DNA from 2 places in the Lysinibacillus sp. TE18511 genome. Region 1 is predicted to be linked to the other one. Evidence: riboswitches for the same ligand, from Rfam matches in the RefSeq annotation. Region 1 holds a riboswitch; the other holds the start of a gene.
What was found. A riboswitch is a leader RNA that binds a small molecule or an ion and turns the genes downstream of it on or off. The one in region 1 is predicted to bind S-adenosylmethionine.

Region 1 (8,166 bases):
AGACCAAATATTTGTATCATATGGCTCAATATCTAGATGAATTCCTAAAAAACGTTGTGCCTCTGTTGCTTCACGTTGATAAAGCTCTAGCCAATTCATAAGTTGATTTTGATACTCAATGCCATTCTCTGTAATCCAATAGGCTTCCCCAGCAAGTGCGTATATTTGGATGTTTTTTGCGGTAGCCTTTTCAATAAAGCTTCGATAAACGCTTCTCGACATTTCATAATCAATTTGTAAATAAACTTTGTTTATTCGTTTACTTTCTAAAAATTGCAATGTACTGGTTTCGTTATCTACAAGTATCCACGGATTCCATATCCATGTAGAACGTTCATCTTCTGTAATACTATCTGCCTTTATAGTTGTACTATTTAGCGACATAAACATTATGCATATGATCACCAACTTTAACTTTCGACTATTAATAATTTCAGCCAGCCCCATTCATTCAAACTAGTTATACCATATCGAAAATTTATGTAAATAGAAATAAACAAAAAGAAGGATATCTCTCTTTTTACTATTATTCCTTATAAAGCAGGATTTTCTTCTTAGAAGACTGGTCAATCCCTCTCTATTTTTACAAAAAAAATAGTACAAACCTAAGTTTGTACTATTACATCCACTGAATGAGGATAAATTATTTAACTGGAACAACCGAGCCTTTCCACTTTTTAACGATGAAGTCTTGGATTTCTTTAGACGTTAATACTTCTACTAATTTTTTAATTTCTGGTTTTGTTTCATCACCAGCGCGTACAGTAATAATGTTGACATATGGAGACTCTTTATCTTCAAGAGAAATAGAATCTTCCATTGGATTTAGACCGTTGTCGATTGCGTAGTTAGAATTGATAAGAACTGCATCACCTTCATCATTTTCATACATTTGTACAAGCATTTCAGGACCTGTATTTGCGTCGAATTTGAACTTTTTAGGGTTTTCTTCGATATCTTTAAGCTCAGCAGATGTTTTATCTACTCCATCCTTTAGTTTAATTAAGCCCTTAGCTTCTAATAATGAAAGCATGCGCCCGTGGTCTGTAACGGAGTTAGAAAGTAAAATTGTTGCACCTTCTGGTAGATCATCAAGAGATTTATACTTTTTAGAGTAGATACCGATTGGCTCGATATGAATACCACCAGCGTTTACAAAATCATAACCTTTATCTTTAATTTCCTTCTCTAAATAAGGAATATGTTGGAAGTAGTTTGCATCAATTTCTTTAGCTTCTAAATCTTGGTTTGGTAATACATAGTCTTGATATGTTGCAATTTCAAGATCGATACCTTGTTTAGCTAAAATTGGTTTTGCTTGTTCTAGAATAACTGCGTGAGGTACATTTGAAGCACCTACTTTTAATGTTACATTTTCTTTACCGTCTGTTCCGTTTGTATCTTCTTTTTTACCAGCACCACAAGCAGCTAAAGCTAGTACCAGTACTGATAAGAATAATCCTGCTAATAATTTCTTCATTTTATTACACTCCTTTAATCTTGTTTAAATATGTTAGTGGTATAAAACCAAAATAACCCTGTAATTCTTAGCGTTTATCGGTTTTCGCTGTAATCATATCGCCAATCCATTGAATGATAAATACAACTACTAAGATTAAAATAGTCGCCATTAATGTCACATCTCCATGATTACGTTGGAAACCGTCTAAGAAAGCTGAATTCCCCAAACCGCCTGCACCGATAATACCTGCCATCGCAGTATAACCAACAAGTGCTACGGCAGTAACTGTAATACCTGAAATAAGTGCTGGTAACGATTCTGGAATTAGTACTTTCCAAATAATCGTTGACGTTTTAGCCCCCATTGAACGAGCTGCTTCAATAACACCCTTATCAATTTCACGTAATGCAATTAATACCATTCGTGCATAGAATGGTGCAGCACCAATAATTAATGCTGGTAAAGCTGCGTTCGCTCCGCGAATTGTGCCAAGTAAAAATTTCGTAAATGGAATTAATAAAATGATTAGCACAATAAATGGAATAGAGCGAAAAATGTTAACAATCGAATTTGTCAAAAAATTCACAATTTTGTTTGCCCATAGTTGAGTTGGACTTGTTAAAAATAGTACGATCCCAATTGCTAAGCCAAGTATAAATGTGATAACTGTAGAGATCGTTGTCATGTACAGTGTTTGATACGTAGCTTCCCACATTTTTTCCCAGTCGACATTCGGAAAGAGACTAGTTAGCATTTGCAATCACCTCCGTTTGTACTTCGACTGTATTTAAGTAGTTAAGTGCATCCGCAACATTATCCTTTGAGCCGTTTATTTGCACTATAAGTGTACCGTACGCACCATTTTTCGTTTGCGAAATATTACCATGTACAATGCTGACTTCCACATCAAACTGTTTCACAAGATGTGAAATGACAGGTTGCTCTGTTTTTTCTCCTACAAAGATCAGCTTTACAAGTTGTCCAGTAGGGTAATTTGCTTTAATTTGAGCCACAGTTTCCTGTGTTTCTTTCGTATCTGTAATTTGAGAAACGAATTTTTTCGTAATGGTAGCTTGCGGTGCTTGGAATACTTGTAATACCTCACCACGCTCTACAATTTCTCCGGCTTCCATAACCGCTACACGATGACAAATTTTGCGAATAACGTGCATTTCATGTGTAATTAATACGATCGTTAGACCTAAGCGTTCATTAATATCGACAAGTAGATCAAGAATAGCATCTGTTGTCTCCGGATCGAGTGCAGACGTTGCCTCATCGCATAATAATACCTCTGGGTTATTAGCAAGCGCGCGCGCAATACCTACACGTTGCTTTTGTCCCCCTGATAGCTGTGATGGATACGCCTTAGCACGCCCCCCCAAGCCAACAAGTGTGATCAATTCGTTCACTCGTGCTTCACGTTGTGCCTTTGGAACACCTGCGATTTCTAGTGGGAAAGCGATATTTTCCTCAACAGTTCTTGACCAAAGTAAATTAAAATGCTGGAAAATCATACTTACCTTTTGTCTAGCATCTCTGAGCTTTTGCCCCTTTATAGATGAAAATTCTTGATTGTTAACCGTCACCGTACCAGTTGTAGGCTTTTCTAAACCGTTTAATAAGCGAATCATCGTACTTTTACCAGCGCCACTATAGCCGATAATGCCAAAAATTTCACCTTTATTGATAGAAAGATTGACGTCTTTGACTGCAGTTAATTCGCCATTCACGGTTTTGTATTTTTTTGTAATATTCTGAAGTTGAATCATAGCGAATTCTCCTTTTCTCATATCAATTATGCCCCGACATAATAGCGTCCGGAATCGGTTTGTGCTTAGGCCTGCACGAGGGACGACACGATGTCGGTCATTTCGGTAATGCCACAGGACGTGGCGTTTTTACCGATGCAGGTCAGTTAGCCGTTATCGCATGGATGCGATGATTTTAGGCTAACATCCTATATTGAACTCATTTCCGATTCCATGACATCCGCCGAAGGCATTGAGCCAACGTGATGTTGGTCACTCAGTCGTGTGTTGGAAGTAGTTAAAAAGACCCCTTCACTTATAGACAAGTAGAAGGGGTCACGTAATTATACGCTAAACCGTTCTCTCATCTTTCAAAGATCAATCTTTGAGTGATTTGGCACCTTTTCACTTTGTGATGGTTGCCGGGCTTCATAGGGCACTTCCCTCCGCCACTCTTTATAAGAGTTCGATATATTTATTTTTTTTAGTATATTCGTACTTTATCACGCTATCAAAGTTCAGTCAATTGATTTTTTTAGCAATTCGTATAAAAATGGTACGGATTGAAAGGCATATACCTTTTCTGTTACTTTTCCGCCATCACACACGAGTAAACATGGTACACTTTCGATTTTATTATCAAAAGCTATGTGCTCTATAAAATTAATATTCGCTTTACCAACCTGTAGCTGTGGCAGCAATTGCTCGACAATCGTCATCATTTTCGATGCAACTGCACACGTTCCACACATAGGCGTATATAAATAAAAGGCAGCCTTTTCACCGGACTGTACAGCCGTATCCCACTGCTCTTTTGACCATTCTTCCATCTTTTCACGCAACCTTACAAAATATATTCATTATGGATTGAGAAGTGTGCACGCAGCAATATCATCGCTAACACCTTTCTCGGAGTTGTCTCAACTTCCTTATATGTCGGCATCGTACGTAAATGCTCAGCCTCTGGATAATGTCTGTCCATTAATGCCCGTAGCTTATCACCCGATGTATCTGCATCAAAAAATGTATAAAGCTCACAGCCCTCATATGGATCGAGTAACTCTTCTAATTGATGCACACCAATTGTACCATTCGTACAAAGTATTATAACATCTTCACTTAAAATAGGTTTAATTTGAAGTTTATCCGAACGACCTTCGACAATTAAGCATTTTCCCTCGAACATCACGCCACCCCCATTAGACATATACCTTATAGCTCATTATATCCATTACGCTCTGTCGGTGATCATATAAGACACCCATTGATAAGGGCCTACAACGGCTTTCGCCTCCCCAACTATAGTGGGAAATGAATGAAGATAATAAAAAACGCCGGTGATTTCCGACGTTTTTTAGGGCTTGTCTTATTCAGCAATCATTTCTTCGTATTGCTCAGCTGTCATAAGCTTTTCAACTTCTGATGCATCAGCAAGCTCTACAACGATCATCCATGCTTTTTCATATGGTGATTCATTCACGAATTCTGGGCTATCTTCTAAATCTGCATTTACTTCAACTACTGTACCTGAGATTGGTGCGTATAATTCAGAAACTGTTTTTACAGATTCTACACTACCGAATGGATCATCTGTTTTAATTTCGTCGCCAACTTGTGGAAGCTCAACGAAAACGATATCTCCAAGTTCAGATTGTGCGAAGTGAGAAATACCGATACGTACTTTACCATCTTCTAATTTTACCCATTCATGCTCTTCAGAGTAACGTAAGTCTTTTGGTGTGCTCATGCAATAAACCCCTCCATAAAATATGTAGTATATTCACTTTCAGTTTGCCATACTTCTCCTATAAAAACAAGGATAAATAGGGTTATTTCCAAGCTTGCTCAAAATCTGATTCTTTAAACCCTAAAGTTACTTTTTTCCCATCTGTTACGATTGGACGTTTAATCAGCATACCATCTGAAGCAAGCAGTTCAAGCTGCTCCTCTTCAGTCATGTCAGCAAGCTTATCCTTTAAGCCAAGCTCACGATACTTCATACCAGAAGTATTGAAAAATTTCTTTAACGGCAGTCCACTTTCTTGCCATAAATTTGTTAATTCGTCCTTTGTAGGCGGTTGCTCGACAATATGTACCTCTTCGAATGAAATCTCATTGTCCTTTAACCATTTTTGAGCTTTTTTACAAGTAGTACATTTTGGATAATGAATAAATTGAATCGTCATTTAAAGGCTCCTCTACAATCATTTTTAGGACACTACATTTTCAGCGTCTCCCTCATTTTCTGTAGTATACCATCATAACAGTTATGAACCAAAATGAAACTCATTATGACAAAGCGTGGGGGTGATTTCCGTTCCGGCTGGCTGTGCGAAAGCGCAGCGGCAGCAACAACTTGGTTTTGTCTGTGCGAAAGCGCAGCGGCAGCAACAATTTGGTTTTGTCTGTGCGAAAGCGGAGCGGCAGCAACAATTTGGTTTTGTCTGTGCGAAAGCGCAGCGGCAGCAACAATTTGGTTTTGTCTGTGCGAAAGCGCAGCGGCAGCAACAATTTGGGCGAAGGAAATGTCTCGTTGCTCCAAAATGTCGATCGCTGATAAAATATCTAGAACCGCTGATAATAACATGAAAACCGCTGATAAAATACCAAGAATCGCTGATAACAACATGAAAACCGCTGATAAAATACCAAGAATCGCTGATAACAACATGAAAATCGCTGATAAAATACCAAGAACCGCTGATAAAATAGAATCGCGCGCCTAGCTGGAACGGAAATCCATCCCTCGTTTTGCCGAAGAGCCTTATTTTTATTTTCAACAAAAAACCTAGCTATCTCATCTATGCGGATAGCTAGGTTAGTCTGCAATATTAAACTACATATTTTTCAGCTTCAATTAATTTAACAGAAGCTTCGCGTTTCTTCGCGATTAAGTTGTACGGATTGTTGCGCGTTAACTTACGTAGTGCAGACAATGTCATGCGTGCAGCGTCGCCGTCTGCTGAAGCAAGAATCGTATCTTTTGCTTCTTTTTCAATTTCTGCAAATGCTTCTTGGCAGAAGATTTGAGTGTAAAGTAATTTTTGATGTGCTTTTTCAACTCCGTCACGAGCAATCGCTTTTTCTGTACGTAATACAGCTGATTCCATAGCGAACAGTTGGTTTGTGATATTTGCAATATTCACCAATACTTCTTGCTCTTGATCAAGCTTTGCGCCGTAGCGTTGTGCTGCTAAACCTGATGCTAATACAGCAATTTTCTTCGCATTTTTCACAAGATACTTTTCTTGTGCTAGCGGCTCTGTGCCAACATCCTCAGGCATTAGCATAAGAAGCTCCTGTTGTAAGTTTTGAGCAACTTGTAGCAATGGCAATTCACCTTTTAATGCCTTTTTCATAAATGTACCTGGTACAATCATGCGGTTAATTTCATTAGTACCTTCAAAAATACGGTTAATACGTGAATCGCGATAAATACGCTCTACTTCGTATTCAGCCATAAAGCCGTAACCACCGTGTAATTGAACCGCTTCATCTGCAATGTAATCTAAAGTCTCAGAACCAAATACTTTCGCAATAGAACATTCAATAGCATACTCAGCAATTGCACTAGCAATAACTTTCCCTTGCTTTTGCTCATCTGGGCTTAGCTGGCTTAAACGATCCTCAAATAAACCTACAGTACGATAATTTAATGACTCAGACGCATACAATTGTGAAGCCATTGTCGATAATTTTTCTTTTGTTAGATTGAAATCAGACAACTTTGTTTTAAATTGTTGACGTTGGTTTGTATATTGAATCGCTAGCTCTAAAGCACGCTTCGAGCCACCAATCGTTCCTACCCCCAGTTTATAACGACCGATATTTAAAATATTAAAGGCAATAACATGACCGCGACCCACTTCACCTAATAAGTTTTCTGCAGGTACTTCCGCATCTTCAAGTACTAATGTACGAGTTGATGAAGATTTAATACCCATTTTCTTCTCTTCTGGTCCAACCGATACACCATTGAAAGTACGTTCTACGATAAATGCTGAGAATTTGTCGCCATCAATTTTTGCATAAACAACAAATACATCTGCAAAGCCTGCATTTGTAATCCATTGCTTTTCACCATTCAAAATATAATGTGTACCTGCATCATTTAACTTCGCAGTCGTTTTTGCACCTAATGCATCAGAACCTGAACCTGGCTCTGTTAATGCGTAGGCAGCAATTAATTCACCTGACGCAAGCTTCGGTAAATACTTTTTCTTTTGATCTTCATTTCCAAAAAGTACGATTGGTAAAGAACCAATACCTACATGTGCACCGTGTGTAATAGAGAAGCCACCAGCAACAGACATTTTTTCTGCGATTAATGCAGAAGAAACTTTGTCTAAGCCTAGACCCTCATATTCTTCAGGTACATCTGCACTTAGTAAGCCGAGCTCACCTGCGCTTTTTAGTAGACGAACTGAATGCTCAAATTCATGGTTTTCTAATTTTTCAACGACTGGTAACACTTCATTTGCAACATACTCTTCTGTTGTTTTAGCAATCATCTTATGCTCATCTGTGAAATCTTCTGGTGTAAATACACGATTTAATTCCACATCTTCAATAATAAATCCGCCGCCTTTAATGAAATCCGTTGTTTTTTCTGTCATTCTAAATTCCTCCCTATGCATCTATTGTTAATGGCTTTTTTTCCCGATATATAGAAAAGCTTGAAGCACCTTGTCCGGAGGCAACCAGAAACGCCGCACTCCAAGCTTATCTAGCGAAAATAAAGAAGTTAAAGAATTTCAAATACTCCTGCTGCACCCATACCGCCGCCAATACACATTGTCACGACACCATATTTTTTACCTTGGCGCTTCAATTCATGAATAAGCTTTAATGTTAAAATGGCTCCCGTTGCACCGAGTGGGTGACCAACGGCAATTGCTCCACCATTGACATTTACTTTATTTTGGTCAATGCCTAATTGACGTACGACCTGTA
Region 2 (8,166 bases), on a different contig from region 1:
CATGAGGACATCTTATTTTGTAAAACGGTCTTTACCGCACAATTTGCAGGGCAAGAGGACATAGAATTTGATTTAGAAACGTCAGGCATGCTTTGGTTAACAGATGAAGAATTTGCTCAGCATCCTAACTTGAGTTTTCATATGAAGGATGAGGGTATGAAGAAAATGCTGGAGGAGTTGAAACATCGTGACAAACAATGGTGAGATCGTAAAAAAGCGTGCCTATCCTTCGCCGAATCCAGCTATTCGTTTAACCGAAATTACTTATATGTCACAGGGGCTACGTGTGAAGGGATTATTAGCAGAGCCTAAGGCAGAAGGTACATATGATGGCTTTTTATATTTACGTGGAGGTATGCAAAGCATTGGTATGGTGAGACCTTCTCGTGTCGCACAGTTTGCAGCACAAGGCTTTATCGTTTTCGCCCCATATTACCGTGGCAATCGAGGTGGAGAAGGTCGAGATGAGTTTGCTGGAGGGGATCGTTATGACGCTGTATACGCAGTAGATGTGCTAAAAAAGTTTTGTAATGATAATATCCATATCTTTGGCTTTTCGCGTGGTGGCATTATGGCACTGTGGACAGCGATATTACGTAGAGATATCACCTCTGTTGTGACATGGGCAGGAGTATCTGATGCAACAGCTACATATTGGGAGCGGACAGATATGCGCCGTATGATGAAGCGGGTTATTGGAGGGACGCCTAATCGTGTACCAGAGGCTTATGATGCTCGAACACCACTATTTGAGGTAGAGCACATTACAGCTCCCGTACTTATTATTCATGGCTACCGTGATGAAAATGTAGATATTGAACATGCAAGACAGTTAGAGTTTTATTTAAAGGATGCTGATAAAACATATGAGACATGGTATGATAGCCGCTACGCTCATCAGTATCCACCGGCAAAAAATAGAGCAACAGTACATGCACTTTGTGAATGGATGAAACGACAATAAGGTATTCAAGCTGTCTTTCCATTCAACGATTCTAATGTAGAAACTCTTTGAATCAAAAAGGTATTAACTTGGGGTAGACCTCAGAATTGCTCGGGTCAGTGGGAAAACTGCTCGGGTAGGACAAAGAACCGCTCAGGTGCTTTGGGTAGACACCTGAGCGGTAGCAAAAATTAAGGATATTTACTCTATATATTTTGCTAAAAAGTTATTAACAGTTTCCCAATAGGTATCTCCAGCAACACTTTCAGCATTACCATGTCCAGCACCTTCAACTATAAATTTCTCCTTCGGTACATTGGCGGCCTCATATACTTCATTTAGCATATCAGAGGGAACGAATGTATCATTACTTCCATGAATGAATAGTATAGGTGTTTTCGATTTTGCTACTTGCTTGACGGTATCAGCTTCACCAAGCGTAAAGTCAGCTCTTAACTTCGTAACAATTGAAGAAAAATGCATAATAGGAAATTCAGGTAAATTAAAGAGTGCTTTCAATTGATAGGAGAATTCATCCCAAACTGAGGAATAACCACAATCCTCAATAATAGCCTTAACATTGTCAGGTAGATCTTCTCCTGAGGCCATCATCACTGTAGCACCACCCATGGAAACACCATACAAAACAATTTCAGCGTTTTTATCAGAACTGATAATATTATTAATCCAAGAGACTACATCAAGTCGATCATGCCAGCCCATACCAATATAGTCACCTTCACTTTTTCCATGAGCCCTTGCATCAGGTACGAGAACGTTGTAGCCTGTATCATAAAAGTGCTTAGCGTACTTTGTCATTTGTGAGCCATCAGATGAGTATCCATGGAAAATAATTGCCCATTTATTTGTTTCGTTTGTATTTTTAAGCGTATAGGCATGTAATTTCAAATCATCGAAAGACGGTATATAAGAATCCTCATAATTCTCTTTAAACCACTTCTCACTCTCTTCTTTTTCTTTAGCATCCTTAGGACTAACAGCAATAGAATTGTGCGGAGCATTAAACACTTCTGATTTATCAATATTAGGATTTAAGGCGAAGTTATAAAAATAATTCCCTGCAAAAAATCCAACCCCAATAAACAATACTAATAGAAGACTGACAATGGTAATAATCACTTTATACTTTCTTTTCATATGTATCCCCCTAAAACTACTATTATGAATTATACACAAAGTTACTAATATGAAAAGTAGACTTTTCAAAATAAGGGGATATAAAAAAGGGAACTACTTGAATCGTTCCTTTTGATTGTTGTCGAAATGTTAATAATTTAGTGTGGCTCTTCGGCAAAAATGAGAGATTGATTTCCGCTTCGACTGGGCGCTTTCCTGGGGGCGTCCGATGAGCCGCTTCACTCGCGTGCTCGCTCCAGGGTCTCGGGCCAACAGATGTTTTTTGCGCGAAAGCGTAGTGCTAACGAAGCGGCAGCAGCACCGATGTTGGTCACGAAGGCGTTATCACAGGACGTGATGCTCTTAGCCTTCGTTCCCCTATCGCTGATCCCCAAGGAGTCGCCCAGTCTCCGCTCCAATCAATCCTTTCACTCGGCATGTATCTTCTGGCATACTACTCTCAATTAATACTGATAAAACGGTACTGTTATGTGTGCGAAATCGAAGCGGTAGCAAAGCACAAAGCAGAAGAAGTGGCTAGATACATAGGATAGCGAGTAGTCTAGAATGGAAATCACCCTCGTTTAAAGAGAGCTATATATTTACGAAAATTTTCTTTTTCAACACAAAAAAGGGAACGATTATGAAATCGTTCCCTTTGCATAGTAAATTATTTTAATGGACCACCAAGTTTAGTGATGGCTTCAGAAACATTTGAGAATTTCTTGAAGTTTTCGTTGAATAGACCAGCAAGTTCAGAAGCTTTCGCATCATAAGCAGCTTTGTCCGCCCATGCATCACGAGGGTTAAGCACTTCTGTTGGTACACCTTCAACAGCAGTTGGAATGTTTAAGCCGAATACTGAATCTTGAATTGTTTCAACATCAGCTAATTGGCCATCAATTGCAGCACGTACCATTGTACGAGTGTAAGAAAGCTTCATACGGCTACCAGTACCATATTCGCCACCAGTCCAACCAGTGTTCACTAAGTATACTTGTGCACCGTGCTCGTCAATTTTTTGACCTAACATTTCAGCATATACTGTTGCTGGAAGTGGAAGGAATGGAGAGCCGAAGCAAGTTGAGAATACTGGTTCTGGCTCTGTTACACCACGTTCTGTACCAGCAAGTTTAGATGTGAAACCGCTTAGGAAGTGGTACATTGCTTGCTCTTTTGTTAATTTACTGATTGGAGGTAATACACCAAATGCATCAGCTGTTAAGAAGATGATTGTTTTTGGGTGACCTGCAACAGATGGATCAACAATATTTTCAATGAATTGGATTGGATAAGCTACACGAGTATTTTCTGTTAATGAACCATCATCATAGTCACAAACTCGAGTTTCTGGATCAACAGCTACGTTTTCTAGAACAGAACCGAAGCGGATTGCATTGTAGATTTCAGGTTCTTTTTCAGCAGAAAGGTTAATTGTTTTTGCATAGCAACCGCCCTCAATGTTGAATACACCATTATCAGACCAACCGTGTTCATCGTCACCGATAAGCTTACGCTCAGGATCAGCTGATAAAGTAGTTTTACCAGTACCAGATAAACCGAAGAATAATGCAACATCACCAGCTTCACCAACGTTTGCTGAGCAGTGCATTGAAAGGATGCCTTGTTGTGGTAATAAGTAGTTCATGATACCGAAAATAGATTTTTTGATTTCACCAGCGTATTCAGTACCACCGATTAGGATGATTTTCTTTTCAAGTGATACAATGATGAATGTTTCAGAAGCTGTGCCATCGATAGCAGGGTCTGCTTTAAAGTTAGGAGCTGAAATCACTGTGAAGTCAGCAACATGAGAAGTTAATTCTTCTGCAGTTGGACGGATAAATAATTGATGAGCGAAAAGATTGTGCCAAGCATATTCATTGATTACTTGGATGCTCAATTGTGAATCTTTGTCAGCACCAGCAAAGCCCTTGAATACGAATAATTCGTCACGTTCTTTTAAATATTTTACTACTTTTACATATAAGTTATCGAACACTTCAGAAGAAATTGGTTGGTTTACTTTTCCCCAGTCAATTTTATCTTTTGTGCTTTCTTCTTCTACCATATATTTATCTTTAGGTGAACGACCAGTGTATTTGCCAGTTTCTGCACGAACAGCGCCATCTACTGTTAACATAGCTTCACCACGAGATGTTGCCTTTTCAGCTAATTGTGGTACTGAAAGTTGAACATTAATGTTACCGCCGTTTAATAATTCCTTCAGTTCGTTTGCAATTTCTACTGAATTCATCGATTAAATACCATCCTTTTTTATAGTATTCCCTTGAGTCTGGGGAGATTTTCTTAATTTCAAAAATAGTATAACACAATTGCTTAAATAATCTATACTAATTCAGAAATTATTTTTGAGATTTTATTACTTTTCAAGAAAACGACAAAAAGTTAATTTGTTCGCTTTAAGAATGCTTTTTACCCTATTTATAATCAAGTGATTACACAACCACTTTCGACAAGTTGAATCGCGTTTGGGAAGCTTTTGACCAACATGAGGTTCGCACAGGATGTCAAATTTTTAGCTGGTTTTTATCAGTTGGAGTGTGTCACCGACTGAAAAGGGGGCATAACTATTTTCATCCACCACATAATGAGATGGTATTCTTCCGTAGCTGACGATCTACTTTCGCCACAAAAAACATTTGTCGAATGAAGATTAAAGGGTCACACATATGTTAACACATGATGTGAGGTGGAGAGTAGGGATTATTTTGGGCTTATCACCAAAAGTTAGGATACGTTTGTTGAAACTATTGCCATGTCGTTATGGTAATAAGCCTCTGTGCTTCAAATTATAGCATAATCCAAATGTTAAGTGTTTTGATTCCTTGTGTATTCCATAGTTTTTAACTTCTTTCAGCAGATAATTTTTGTACTGAAAGCGTAGCGGACACAATTATAGCAAGGCATAATTGATAAGGGATAAAGCAAAAATAATTGACAACGTTCGACCTTTTACGTATTATGAGATATTGAACGGATACTCTTATCCCGAGCTGGTGGAGGGTCAGGCCCTGTGAAACCCGGCAACCTGCATGAACTATTTCACGACATGCGTTGGTGCCAACCTGATGCAAGGGTAAACCCTTGAACGATAAGAGTGAAAGGTTACGAAGTCATTATTTCCTTTCCTCATGTTAAGTAAGCGTGAGAGAAGGATTTTTTTTATTGTAAAAAACGAATGTAAAGGTAAGTATGTGTAATCCTTTCCTTATTATAATGACGGATCTTTCGAAAATCCTCGTGTTAAAAGCGGCAACTGTTTTTTTTTGTACGAAAGTGAAACGACAGCAACAGGTTGTTTTTGTGCGAAAGTGAAACGACAGCAACAACGGCTTGAGAGTTCAATCCTTAGGAACGGACTTGACATGGGTAATGAGTACCGTATTCATTCACAAATTTTATTTGTAAGAGTAATAGGAGGAAAACTAAATGACAAACCGTCGATTGTTTACATCAGAGAGTGTAACAGAAGGACATCCAGACAAAATTTGTGACCAAATTTCGGATGCCATTTTAGATGCTATTTTAGCAGAAGATCCAAATGCGCGTGTAGCGTGTGAAACAACTGTAACAACAGGCTTAGTATTAGTAGCAGGAGAAATTACTACTTCTACATATGTCGATATTAAAGGTATCGTCCGTGATACTGTAGCAGAAATCGGTTATACTCGTGGGAAATATGGCTTTGATGCTGAAAACCTAGCAGTACTTGTTGCGATTGGCGAGCAATCACCTGATATTGCGCAAGGTGTTGACCAAGCTTTAGAAGCGCGTGAAGGCTCTATGTCAGACGCTGACATTGAAGCAATTGGCGCCGGTGACCAAGGCTTAATGTTCGGTTATGCATGTAACGAAACACCAGAGCTTATGCCATTACCAATTAGTTTAGCGCATAAATTAGCTCGTCGTTTAACGGAAGCACGTAAATCTGGCGAACTTGCATATTTACGTCCAGATGGAAAAACGCAAGTAACGGTTGAATATGATGAAAATAATGTACCAGTGCGCGTAGATACGATTGTAATTTCAACACAGCACGACGAAGAAGCGACGCTTGAACAAATTCAAGCAGATATAAAAGAATTCGTTATTGCTCCGGTTGTGCCAAATGAATTACTAGATGCTAATACTAAATATTTCATCAACCCAACTGGCCGTTTCGTAATAGGTGGTCCAAAAGGGGATGCTGGTCTAACAGGACGTAAAATCATCGTTGATACATACGGTGGCTATGCGCGTCATGGTGGAGGTGCTTTCTCTGGTAAGGACGCAACTAAGGTGGACCGTTCAGCGGCATATGCAGCACGCTATGTGGCAAAAAATATCGTAGCGGCAGGCTTAGCAGAACGTGCTGAAGTACAACTTGCTTATGCAATCGGTGTTGCTCAACCAGTATCTATTGCTGTAGATACATTTGGGACAGGAAAAGTTAAGGAAATTGATATCGTAGAATGGGTACGCGAGCTATTCGATTTACGCCCAGCAGGGATTATAAAAATGCTTAATCTTCGTCGTCCTATTTATAAGCAAACTGCAGCATATGGTCATTTCGGTCGTACGGACTTAAATGTACCTTGGGAACAAACAGATAAAGCTGACGCATTAATGGAAAAAGCAGGATTATAAATAGTTTAGCTAAAACAATGCAGAAGCTGTAAAATTATTTTAACTCATTTCAGCGGGTGTCCAAACATCCGCTGAAATAGTTTTATCCAAAAAAATAGCTTCTAATTACAACTATGTATGGCTTGGTTGTCCAAAAATACGAGGAGCTGCTTCGATGTAATTGAAATAGCTATTTATATTTTTGTTTGAAGAGATTTATAGTATTGACCTTTTTCTGCATATTCACGTACGATGCGTTCCATATCTTCTTTATCTTCAGCATTTAATTCTCGTACAACCTTTGCTGGACGACCTAATGCTAAGCTATTCGGAGGAATGACTTTGCCTGGAGGTACAAGACTACCCGCCCCGATGAATGCACCCTCTCCAATCTCTGCTCCGTCTAAAACTATTGAGCCCATACCTATTAAGGCATTTTTACGAATCGTACAGCTATGTAAAGTTACTTGATGTCCGACTGTTACTTCATCTTCAATAATGAGCGGATATTTAGGGCTTTGATGTAAACAACAAAGGTCTTGAATACTAACTCGTTTTCCGATAATTGTTGGTGATACATCACCTCGAATTACTGTGTTAAACCAAATTGTCGTTTCAGCACCTATTATAACGTCACCAGTAACGGTTGCATAATCGGCAATAAAAACAGATGGATCGATCTTTGGTGTTTTCCCTTTAAATGGATAGATCATGAGAATCGCCTCTTTTCTTTCTATGATGTATTATTATCGTATCAAATACGCAACTTGATGGAAATATAAAATTAAAATGAGCGAAATATTTCGATATAATCATTGTGTAATTATTTTTTTAGGAGGACTATGTGAAATGTGGAAATGGGAAGCTGATGGGCAAGCAAAGGCTGTGGTTGCTATTATTCATGGTGCATATGAAAATCACCGCTGGTATGCATGGCTTATAGAAAAACTTAGATTGGAAGGCTTCCACGTAGTCATGGGGGATTTACCTAATCATGGTGTAGATGTAGGATTTTCACGTGTTCATGATGAAGATTTTAAAGAATACAACAAATATACAAGGCATTTAATCGAGAATGCTTTTTCGTATAATTTACCTGTCTTTTTAATAGGACATGGGCTTGGTGCAACATTATTACTACACACCATGCATAAGCGAAAATATGAATGCGCAGGTATTATTTTAACTTCACCTTGGCTAAATTTAAAGCTATTGCCAGGTAAACTATCGAATGCTCTAACTAGTCTAAGTGCCCTGACAGCAAATGTGAAAATGACTCATGAAATTACATTAAACACGTTAACGCGCAGTGTAGAAGGAAGAGATGAGATGAAGGATGAGGTTTCTTTTATGTCAGTCGTTTCTGTGAAATGGTATAGAGAGCTACAGCAAATGATGCGTAATTTAGTGTTATTGCCTAAAGCTGAATTCCCTAATAGGCCTATGTTAGTTATGAC

Region 2: linked by a shared signal. The riboswitch ahead of metK (methionine adenosyltransferase) and the one ahead of ACVWXS_RS05910 (methionine ABC transporter ATP-binding protein) in region 1 are both predicted to bind S-adenosylmethionine.

The regions. Positions count from the first base shown of each region.
Region 1 covers NZ_JBSSFD010000005.1:139,149-147,314, forward strand. Annotated here, with positions in the region: gene ACVWXS_RS05895 (amidase) at 1-390, opposite strand, end outside; gene ACVWXS_RS05900 (MetQ/NlpA family ABC transporter substrate-binding protein) at 644-1,480, opposite strand; gene ACVWXS_RS05905 (methionine ABC transporter permease) at 1,548-2,216, opposite strand; gene ACVWXS_RS05910 (methionine ABC transporter ATP-binding protein) at 2,206-3,234, opposite strand; SAM riboswitch class I at 3,575-3,678, opposite strand; gene ACVWXS_RS05915 (thioredoxin family protein) at 3,732-4,043, opposite strand; gene ACVWXS_RS05920 (toprim domain-containing protein) at 4,058-4,399, opposite strand; gene gcvH (glycine cleavage system protein GcvH) at 4,580-4,960, opposite strand; gene ACVWXS_RS05930 (arsenate reductase family protein) at 5,043-5,399, opposite strand; gene ACVWXS_RS05935 (hypothetical protein) at 5,505-5,939, shown strand; gene ACVWXS_RS05940 (acyl-CoA dehydrogenase family protein) at 6,045-7,829, opposite strand; gene ACVWXS_RS05945 (acetyl-CoA C-acetyltransferase) at 7,958-8,166, opposite strand, start outside.
Region 2 covers NZ_JBSSFD010000039.1:21,592-29,757, forward strand. Annotated here, with positions in the region: gene ACVWXS_RS20910 (NUDIX domain-containing protein) at 1-204, shown strand, start outside; gene ACVWXS_RS20915 (alpha/beta hydrolase family protein) at 188-964, shown strand; gene ACVWXS_RS20920 (alpha/beta hydrolase) at 1,145-2,101, opposite strand; gene ACVWXS_RS20925 (hypothetical protein) at 2,320-2,499, opposite strand; gene pckA (phosphoenolpyruvate carboxykinase (ATP)) at 2,751-4,337, opposite strand; SAM riboswitch class I at 5,085-5,202, shown strand; gene metK (methionine adenosyltransferase) at 5,534-6,730, shown strand; gene ACVWXS_RS20940 (gamma carbonic anhydrase) at 6,904-7,422, opposite strand; gene ACVWXS_RS20945 (alpha/beta hydrolase) at 7,559-8,166, shown strand, end outside.